Regions from separate parts of the Cupriavidus sp. 291-E7 genome, predicted to be linked through region 3. Evidence: predicted binding sites of a transcription regulator. Region 3 holds the regulator's gene; each other region holds the start of a gene.
The links. Region 3 encodes LexA, which represses DNA repair genes until DNA is damaged. Its sites were predicted from a motif close to ACTGTATNNNNATACAGT; they were not measured.
Positions count from the first base shown of each region.

Region 1: a site for LexA is predicted at 1,887-1,904, ahead of AC3FLX_RS23090 (CppA family protein). Genes of this name have one in related genera too.
Region 2: a site for LexA is predicted at 1,838-1,855, ahead of AC3FLX_RS11640 (ATP-dependent helicase). Genes of this name have one in related genera too.

Region 1 covers NZ_JBYOJV010000014.1:97,454-100,727, forward strand. Annotated here, with positions in the region: gene AC3FLX_RS23080 (LysR substrate-binding domain-containing protein) at 9-905, opposite strand; gene AC3FLX_RS23085 (RNA polymerase sigma-70 factor) at 908-1,798, opposite strand; gene AC3FLX_RS23090 (CppA family protein) at 1,930-2,247, shown strand; gene AC3FLX_RS23095 (thiamine pyrophosphate-binding protein) at 2,323-3,274, opposite strand, start outside.
Region 2 covers NZ_JBYOJV010000005.1:262,166-265,439, reverse strand. Annotated here, with positions in the region: gene AC3FLX_RS11655 (hypothetical protein) at 1-477, opposite strand, end outside; gene AC3FLX_RS11650 (thioredoxin fold domain-containing protein) at 594-1,088, shown strand; gene AC3FLX_RS11645 (TlpA disulfide reductase family protein) at 1,209-1,745, shown strand; gene AC3FLX_RS11640 (ATP-dependent helicase) at 1,899-3,274, shown strand, end outside.
Region 3 covers NZ_JBYOJV010000018.1:122,318-125,591, reverse strand. Annotated here, with positions in the region: gene AC3FLX_RS26415 (hypothetical protein) at 1-250, opposite strand, end outside; gene AC3FLX_RS26410 (hypothetical protein) at 403-576, shown strand; gene AC3FLX_RS26405 (hypothetical protein) at 688-942, shown strand; gene AC3FLX_RS26400 (hypothetical protein) at 1,178-1,351, opposite strand; gene lexA (transcriptional repressor LexA) at 1,507-2,163, opposite strand; gene AC3FLX_RS26390 (asparaginase) at 2,387-3,274, shown strand, end outside.

The sequences.
Region 1 (3,274 bases), on a different contig from region 3:
TTTCCGCATCAAATTGATGCCTCGCATTGCCGCCGCAACCAGTCCGCGAACAATGCCGCCTTGTCAGCCCCGCCCTGCCGCCAGGTAACGAAATACGCGCCCGGCTCGCGGGCTTTCTGCACGTCGGCAAACGGCAGTGCCACAAGCTGCCCCGTGTCGATCTCCGAACGCACCATCATCTCTGGCAAGACAGCGATGCCAAGGCCGCTGATGGCTGCGCGCGTGACCATCGTGAACAGGTCGTAGCGCGGTCCGAGCCTTGCCTTGCGCCGGAGGTTTTCGTCTTCGGTATCGAACCAGTCGGGCCATGCATCGGGCCGGCTGGCCAGGTGCAGCAGCGGCAGTTTCAGAAGGTCTTCGCGTTTGCGCAGCCGCTTGTCCGATAGCAGCCGGGGGCTACATACCGCAATCGACGGCCCTTCATCGAGCAGCGTGGCGGATGGGTGCCCATCCCACGGCCGGTCGCCGAAATAGATCGCCGCATCGAACAGCGAATCGGCAAAGTGGAACGGTTCCGGACGCGCATGGATATTGACGACGATGCGCGGCTGTTCTTCGCGGAAACTGGCCAGGCGTGGAATCAGCCATTGCGTGGCGAAGGTGGGCACCACGGCCAGTTCCAGCACCTCCATGCCGCCGGCACGCGATGCCAGATCCTTGGTGGCGCGCTCGATGGCCTTCAGTTCGGATCGAATCTCGCGCACGTAACGGTCGCCATCGGCCGTCAGCACCACGCGCTGCTTCACGCGCTCGAAGAAACGCACGCCCAGCCGCTCTTCCAGCGACTGGATCTGCCGGGAAATTGCGCTTTCCGTGACATTCAGTTCGGCCGCCGCGCGCGTGAAACTGCCAAGGCGGGCTGCGCACTCAAGCATCTGGAGCGCGATCAGGCTGGGTAGACGCATGATCAGGACCGCGAAATGGCAGCCAGAATCCGCTGCAACTTGTCTGGATTACGCTGCGCCTGAATGCTGACGATGCGATCGCCATCGGTCTCATAGGTCTGCGCCGATTCGAGCTGGCCGTCGACAAACCGCAGCAGCGACCATTGCCCGTTCAGCATCACCATCCGCACTTGCACCGTCTGGCCGCGCCGCTTCGCCGCGAAATAGACCTGAGCGATACGTCCGCCGCCCACCAGCGGCTTCGGAAAGCTCGGCACCTTGCCGCCGCCGTCGCCAATCAGCGTCGCTTCGTCAGCCAGCAGACCGCGAATCGCATCGAAGCTGCCCTGCTCCAGCGCCTGCGCGAAGCGGCGTATCAGGGACAGGTGATTGTCGGTGCGCACCGGATTACGTGGACGGCTCTCGCGTAACTGGGCTTTGGCGCGGCTGACCAGTTGGCGGCAGGCCGCTTCGCTCTTGCCGATGACATCCGCCACCTCCGCGTAGTCGGCATCGAAAACCTCGCGCAGCAGAAAGGCCGCTCGCGCCTTGGGCGACAGACGCTCCAGCAGAAACAGGAAGGCCACCGAGACATCGTCGGCGCGCTCCCTGATGGCTTCCGGTGTATCGGGATTGTCGGAAAGCAGCGGCTCGGGCAGCCAGATACCGGCGTAGTGCTCGCGCTGCAGCTTGGCGGCGCGCAACTGGTCGATGGCCAGGCGCGTGGTCACGGACACCAGCCAGGCCTCCGCATTGGCGATCACGGCGCGATCGGTGCCGTGCCAGCGCAGCCAGGCGTCCTGCACCACGTCCTCGGCCTCGGCCACCGAACCGAGCATGCGATACGCAATACCCAGCAGACGTGGGCGTAGCTGGTCGAAAATCTGCGTCGGGTCGTGGGCTGAAGCTGACATGGCGTGGTTCTGTAGCGGGTTCCCATTGTGGCACCGACGTCCCATCCGTGGCCTTGAAATTTCCGATTCACTGTATATATTTACAGGTACTGTATGAATGAACAGTATCGGAACCTTCGGAGCCCTGGAAAATGGAACACCTGATCCGTGTACAGAATGAATATGACCGCCAGATCCTGGTCTGGCTGCGCGGACGCATTGGTGACGCGGCGTTGATGTCGGCCGCGCGCCGCGCCGCGACGGACGACAAAAAGCCTTATCTTTCAACGATTTGCCGCCTGCTCAACATCCGCCCGCCATCGCGGCGCAGCTTTGTCGAGGAAGCCCGCAAGACCCATCGGGCCGTAGGCGAGCGCTATCTGGCGCAGATCCGGCAGATCCTTGCCCAACCGTCCGGCCAACGGCAAACGGCCGGGCACGAGGCCCGGCCGCAGGGTTCGCTGTTCTAGGAAATGGCTGGTCTTTAGTCCGAATTATTGAAATCCAATAATTCGGACTAACTCACGCTCGCAGCCACTGATACATCACTTCGGCAGTTCGGTGACACGCATGGCCGGCGTGATTTGCAGCGGATCGGTCAGCAGTTCCAGCACGGCCGGCTTGCCGGCCTGCTGTGCCCGCTCGAAGGCCGCCGCGAAGTCTTCAGTCCGCTCCACCCGCTCGGCCCAGGCGCCGCACGCTCTGGCCATTTCCACAAAGTCTGGATTGACGATGGTCGTGCCGCTCTGCCGGCCCGGATAACGGCGCTCCTGGTGCATACGGATCGTGCCGTACATGCGGTTGTTCACGACGATCACGATCAGGTTCGCGCCATGCGCGGCGGCCGTGGCGATCTCTTGCGGATACATCAGGAAGCAGCCATCGCCGGCAAAGCACACGACGGTCTTTTCCGGGTGGCGCAGCTTGGCGGCGATGGCCGCCGGCAGCCCGTAACCCATCGCGCCGCAGGTCGGTGCGAGTTCCGTGCGCGGGCGCTTGTAAGCATAGAAGCGGTGCAGCCACACCGTGTAGTTGCCGGCGCCGTTCGACAGCATTGCATCCTCGGGCAATACCCGGTTCAGGTGCGTCATGGCGGCAGCCATGTCCACGCCGGTCAGTTCCGCATGCGGCTTCGGCGGCGTGACAAATGCCTCGTGATCGGCGCGCGCGCCGGCCGTCCAGTCCTTCCACGGCAGCGCGGCGGGCGCGGCCAGGGACGCCAGCATCGCGGCGCCCGCTTCCACACCGGCATGAATCGGCAACGCGGCCTGGTAGACGCGGCCCAGCTCGGCGCTGTCCGCGTGGATATGCACGAGCTTCTGCTTCGGCAGCGGTACTTCCAGCAGCGTATAGCTATCGGTGGCGATATCGCCAAGCCGCGTGCCGAACGCCACGATGAGGTCGGCCGTCTTCACCCGCTCGGCCAGCTTCGGGCTGACGCCCAGGCTCAGGTGGCCGATGTAGTGAGGATCGCGGTTGTCGATCACGTCCTGGCGC
Region 2 (3,274 bases), on a different contig from region 3:
AGCCACCAGTCGCGCGGTCAGCCGGCGGGGTGCCTTGTCCTGCGGCGACACGCCGGCCACCGACACCTCCACGCCATCGAGCGGCACGGGCGGCTGGGCCGCGGACTTCACCGTGACCGGGCGCGCCCTGGCCGGTGCGTCGGGGTGCGCGCCAAGATTGGCGATCAGCCCCGCCTGCATGGCGTCCAGTGCCTCGCGGCGCAACTGCGCATCGTCGCTCGGCAGCGTGATCACACCGACCGCGAACAGCGTGCCATCGATATTCGCCGCCTCCATGACCATCGGCAGCTTGCGCCCGGCAATCGATACGTCACGTGCGGCATTGGTCGGCTTGGCCGGATAGAGCGCAGCGTACTTGCCATCGCTGGAGACGATGGTGCGCCAGTCGTAGCGCGGCGAGCAGCCAGCAAGCGCGAGCCAGAGCACGGCAAGCAGCGGCAGCAGGAAATGGCGGGAGCGGATCGTTGTCGGGGGCATCGGAATGGTCGGCGCAGTCGTGCGCAAGCCGGTATTATCCGGGAAGCCGCCTGCCCGCGCATCGCGCATGTTGCGCATTTCGCCGTCGCCGGGCGGCGCCTGTCTGTGAGGTACCCATGTCTGTCCGCCCCCTGCCCCGCTTCATGACGTCCACGCTCGCCATGTTGGCGTTGCTGGCCAGCGCCGGTGCCATTGCCGCGGGCGCGCACTTGCCTCCCGTGACCGATATCGGCGCCCAATCGGCGGCCGCCGCGAAACACGGCGAACCACTGGTGGTGCTGGTCAGCCTGCCCGACTGCACGTATTGCGACACGGTACGCCGCAATTACCTCGGCCCCCAGGTGGCGGCCGGTGAAATCGCGGCCCGCGAGATCGACATGACGGCCGATACACCGATCCGCGACGTCGACGGCACGGTCATCACGGCCAAGCAGTGGGCGCGCGCCCGGAATATCTCCGTGGCGCCCACCGTGCTGTTCCTGGACCGCCAGGGCCGCAACCTGGCCAGCCCGTTGCGCGGCATGCAGGCCGACTTTTACGGCGCCTATCTGGAGCAGGCCATCGACGAGGCCCGCGCCAAGGTTGCCGCGAGGTCCGACGCTGTGCGGTAAGCGCCGCAGCCGCGACGAATTGCCGCAGAATCAAGGCGGCCAACCGGCAACGCTGCCGGCTGGCGCGCGCGGCAGTAGAATAGCCGCTGTCCGCCGATGGCTTTCTGGCTCCGCTACCCCATGTCCAACACCGCTACTCCCGCCAATTCCTCGCGCAAGCGCTGGCCGATCGCCGTCGCGGTCGTGATCGTCGCGCTGCTCGGCTTCTTTGGCTACCGGGCGATGGCCCCGTCCAACAGCGTCCCGGCCGCCACGTTCACACTGCTGTCCGGCGAAAAGGTCACCACGGGCGATCTCAAGGGCAAGGTGTACCTGGTCAATTTCTGGGCCACCAGCTGCGTCACCTGCGTCAAGGAAATGCCGCAGATGATCAATACGTACAAGCAGTACAAGGACAAGGGCCTGGACTTCGTGGCCGTCGCCATGAACTACGACCCGCCGATGTACGTGGCCAACTACGCTCAGACGCGCGAACTGCCCTTCAAGGTGGCGATGGACTCCGACGGCACCGCTGCCAAGGCATTTGGCGATGTCCAGCTCACGCCCACCACGTTCGTGGTCGACAAGAACGGCAAGATCCTGAAGCGTTACGTGGGCGAGCCCGAGTGGGATGCGCTGCACAAGCTGCTGGACTCGGCGCTGGCCAGCGCCGCATGAACGGCTGACGTAAAGCCAACGCAAAAGGTGCCCAAGCGGCACCTTTTTTGTTGCCCGGTCACGTATCGAGCGCGGCCAGCTTGCCAGCCGAAGCTGTATGGATATACAGTGGGCGGTCAGATTTTTCTCATCCTGCTCAGACCTTTTCCCGCCGTGTTACCGGATCTCGTCCCCGAAGCTGCTCCCCATACCGACCTGCGCGCCGACGTTGCGGAGGCGCCCGCGTACCTGTCGAAGCTGAATCCGGAGCAACGCGCGGCGGTGGAATATGCGGGCCAGGCACCGCTGCTGATCATCGCGGGCGCGGGTTCCGGCAAGACCAATACGCTGGCGCACCGCGTCGCCCATCTGGTGGTGGGCGGCGCCGATCCGCGCCGCATCCTGCTGCTGACGTTCTCGCGCCGCGCCGCGGCGGAAATGGGCCGCCGCGTCGAGCGCATCGTCGACCAGGCACTGGGTACGAACAGCGGTGCCGGACGCGCGGCGCTGCAGTGGTCCGGCACGTTCCACGCCATCGGCGCGCGACTGCTGCGCGAATATGCCGAAACGCTGGGCCTGGCGCCCACCTTCACGATCAGCGACCGTGGCGATTCGGCGGACCTGATGCACGTGGTACGCCACGATCTGGGCATGTCCGAACAGACCTCGCGTTTTCCGCGCAAGGAAACCTGCCTGGCCATCTACTCGCGCGTGGTCAACACGCAGCTACCGATCGAGGTGGTGCTGAAGACCCAGTTTCCACGCTACGCGATGTGGGCCGATGCGCTCAAGACACTGTTCGCCGCCTATGTCGATGCCAAGCAGAAACAGCAGGTGCTGGACTACGACGACCTGCTGCTCTACTGGGCGCAGGCCATGAGCGAACCCGCGCTGGCGCAGGACATGGGCGCGCGCTTCGACCACGTGCTCGTCGACGAATACCAGGACACCAACGCACTGCAGGCGTCGATCCTGCTGGCGCTGAAACCCAGCGGTCGTGGTCTGACCGTGGTGGGCGATGACGCGCAATCGATCTACGCATTCCGTGGCGCCACGGTGCGCAACATCCTCGACTTTCCTTCGCGGTTCACCCCATCGGCGGAACAGGTCACGCTGTCGCAGAACTACCGTTCCACGCAGCCGATTCTGCAGGCCGCCAATGCGGTGATTGGCCTGGCCGCCGAGCGCTTCACCAAAGACCTCTGGTCGTTGCGCGAATCGGCGGAAAAGCCTGGCGTGGTCGTGGTCAACGATGAAGCCGACCAGGCGCGCTTCGTGGTCGAGCAGATACTGGCGCGGCGCGAATCCGGCCTGGCACTGATGCACCAGGCCGTGCTGTTTCGCGCTGCCGACCACAGCGCTCAGGTCGAAATCGAACTGGCGCGGCGCAATATCCCGTTCGTGAAATTCGGCGGCCTGAAGTTTCTGGAATCGACGCACGTCAAGGATGTGATGGCCGTGGTGCGCTGGCTCGAAAATCCGCGCGACCGCATGGCCGGTTTCCGAACGCTGCAGTTGCTGCCGGGTGTCGGGCCAAAAACCGCCGCTCG
Region 3 (3,274 bases):
ACAAGGGATACCCCATGCCCTGAAAAGGAATCCAGGCGATTCCTTTGCCTAACTTGATTGCCTCGATCCAGTAGTATGGAATGGCGTGATACGTTAACAGGAAGTCATCAGGGAACGAGATGTCATCAAAATAGTGTCGCCAAAAAATCAGAATATTTTGGCTAACCAGCAGCAATAACGTAAGGAAACCTCGCGCAGACATCCATAGCATTGCTTGCTCATTGAGTTTTTCTTGTTGCGGTATTTTCATGAACCTTGGTGCGATCGCGCGATTGAAGAGTCGCAACTGCCTTTATTTGATTTATGGGAGGGCGCCAAGATTATAATTTATGTGCTGGCTGCCGGCCCATTGGGCTGCCGGGAGGGTGTCTCCGGTGGCCGGGCGCCGATTTGGCGTTTTCCATGCATGATACATTGTTGGCGCTGCGCGAATATACAGTGTTTGCGCTGGAAGCCGGCACCACAGCGGGCTTGACGAGTCAGATTGCGAATCCTGTCGTCGTGGGTTCGAGTCCCGTCAGCCACCCCAAAATTTCTGCAAAAAGGCCGCTCAAACGAGCGGCCTTTTTGTTTTGATTGTTGGCGTTTGAGCGGCTCGTGGGAGCGCCTTCGTCGACGGTCGTTCGTGCTGCCAAGGCGGTCCTATGATGTACTGGACATCGGATCTACGCTCATGCGGAGTGCGTCATGGCCCAGCGCTTTTTCGATCTTCCCCAACAAGAACAGGATGACATCGCGCTGGCATGTGCGAAGCACGGGTTCGTGCCTGATGACTTCGAATTTGTCGTTGATGGAGTGGAAAGCGAGCGCCGGGTGATTGAGGTCGAACGCGTCGTTGGCGGGCAGTGCCAGAGGTACAAGGTGGCCGGTGGCATGGGATGGACTGCGTCCTTCGAGTCGGACCTCGCTGCCGACTGGTTTGGTACGCCGCTTGCCGACTGATGGAATCTGCCTGAGCGATGTGGATAGGCCAAAAAAAACCGGCCCTTGGCGGGGTCGACAAGGTCCGGTTCTGCGCATGACGCCAATGCGCCAGTGATGCAGTGCGCGTCAGTGAGTTTAGTCAGGCTTATAGCAGTTTTAAATGGAGCCTTAATTCATTGTTGCGGGGCTGCAACTCGGCCCCGCAGACGAGCACGATGTCATTGGGGTGACGTCAAGTCGACCTGCGCGGACTTCAATCAATCAGTTTCGTGCTCGGCTCCGCGAGCTCCAGCATGCGGCAGATGGCGGCCATGTTGCCGACCATCGTACGGCGCTGGGCGCCTTGATAGACGCGCACGCCCTTGATCTGGCGGAAAGGTACCGGCTTGACCGGGCGGCGGGAAGCGACGGAATTCGTTTGCAGCATGGCAACACCTCGTAATTTGCGTTCAGCAGTGGGCCGCACCCGGCGTCCAGCAAGGACGGGGCGGCATGGGCAAAGCAAAGCGGGTGACCAGGGCAGACGGCCGTGCTGCCGAAGTCTCGGAGATCGGAGATGCCTCAGGGCACCTCCGTTTGCTGCTAGAAACCTGACGATCGAATCAGGCCGACAGCAATACCTTCCAGGGAGAATTCATCGCGACCCGAATGAAGGACGATGTTCTCGAAATCGGGGTTCTCGGCGATCAGTTCGATCGTGTCGCCACGTTTCTTCAGGCGTTTGACCGTCACGTCCTCGCCAAGACGCGCAACAACAATCTTGCCGTTGGCTGCCTCGCTGGCCTTTTTCACAGCCAGGAGGTCACCATCGAGAATGCCAGCGTCACGCATGCTTAATCCGCGCACGCGCAACAGATAGTCGGGGCGTTCGTCAAATACCGAAGCATCCACCTGGTATTGGCGATCGATGTGTTCCGCCGCCAGGATCGGACTGCCCGCAGCTACGCGGCCGACCAACGGTAACGTCAGTTGCAGGACCCCTGCCATCGGCAGTGAGAACTGGTCGGAACGCTCGGAATCGCTGCGCGAGACCTTGAGGCGGATGCCGCGCGACGCGCCAGGGGTCAGTTCGATCACGCCTTTGCGCGCCAGCGCCCGCAAGTGTTCCTCCGCCGAATTGGGCGAGGAAAATCCAAATTCAGCAGCGATTTCCGCGCGCGTCGGCGGAAAGCCGGTATTTCGGATCGCGTCGCGGATCAGGTCGAAAATCTGCTGCTGCCGGGGTGTCAGGGTCGCCATAGTGGTTCGCCGGTCTGGTGCCGAAGCACTGTATGTTTAAACAGTATGCTGTGATTTTATACAGTATCGGGTGAAGTGCAAGCACAATTTGCGCAGCAGGATCGACATGGGGTGTGGCGCGTGCCTCGCTGCCACGGGTTTTTCATGGCTTCGCCGTCGCAGCGTGGCAGTTACAATCGGCGCCCCAGGCGTCCGCTTGTAACTGCCACAGATCAGCGTTCTCATGCCAGCTTCCGCTTCCCAGTCCTTGCCCCGCGTAGTCGTACTCGCCACTGGCGGCACGATTGCCGGGTCGTCCGGCAACCCCGCCAGCAGTGCCCAGTACCAGGCGGCCACCGTGCCGGTTTCACAGCTCGTGCAGGCGGTGCTGGCTCTGGCCGATGTCGCGCGCGTGGAAGCCGAGCAGGTGGCGCAGATCGACAGCAAGGACATGATGTTCAGCCTCTGGCAGCAACTGGCGGCGCGCGTGGCGTACTGGTGCGCCCAGCCAGATGTGGCTGGCATCGTGATCACGCACGGCACCGATACGCTGGAAGAGACGGCGATGTTCCTGCATCTGACGCAGGCGTGCCCCGTGCCAGTGGTCATCACCGCGGCCATGCGTCCGTCGACGTCGCTGTCGGCGGACGGCCCACTGAATCTGCTCGACGCCGTGAGGGTGGCAGCCAGTCCCGACGCGCGGAGCCGGGGTGTGCTGGTGGTGCTCAATCAGCAGATTCATGCCGCACGCGATGTCACTAAGGCACACACGTCCGCGGTCGATGCCTTTGTCTCGCCGTCGGCCGGCCCGCTTGGTTTCGTCCAGGACGCCTATATTCGATTCACGCGCGCGCCCGCGATGCTGGCCGCGCCCCGCTTGCCGGTGCCTTCGGCATGGCCAGTGGTGGAGATTGTGGCCAGCTATGCACAGCCGGGCAGGGTGGCGGTCGATGCGCTGGTATCGGCCGGCGTCCAGGGTCTGGTCGTGGCCGCCGCGGGCAACGGATCGGTGCATGAAACCCTGGCGGCCGGGTTGATCGATGCCGGCGCGCGCGGAGTGGCTGTCGTGCGCAGCTCCCGCACAGGGGCCGGTCATGTGGCGATACCGTCCAGGCCGGTGCCGGCGGCGGGA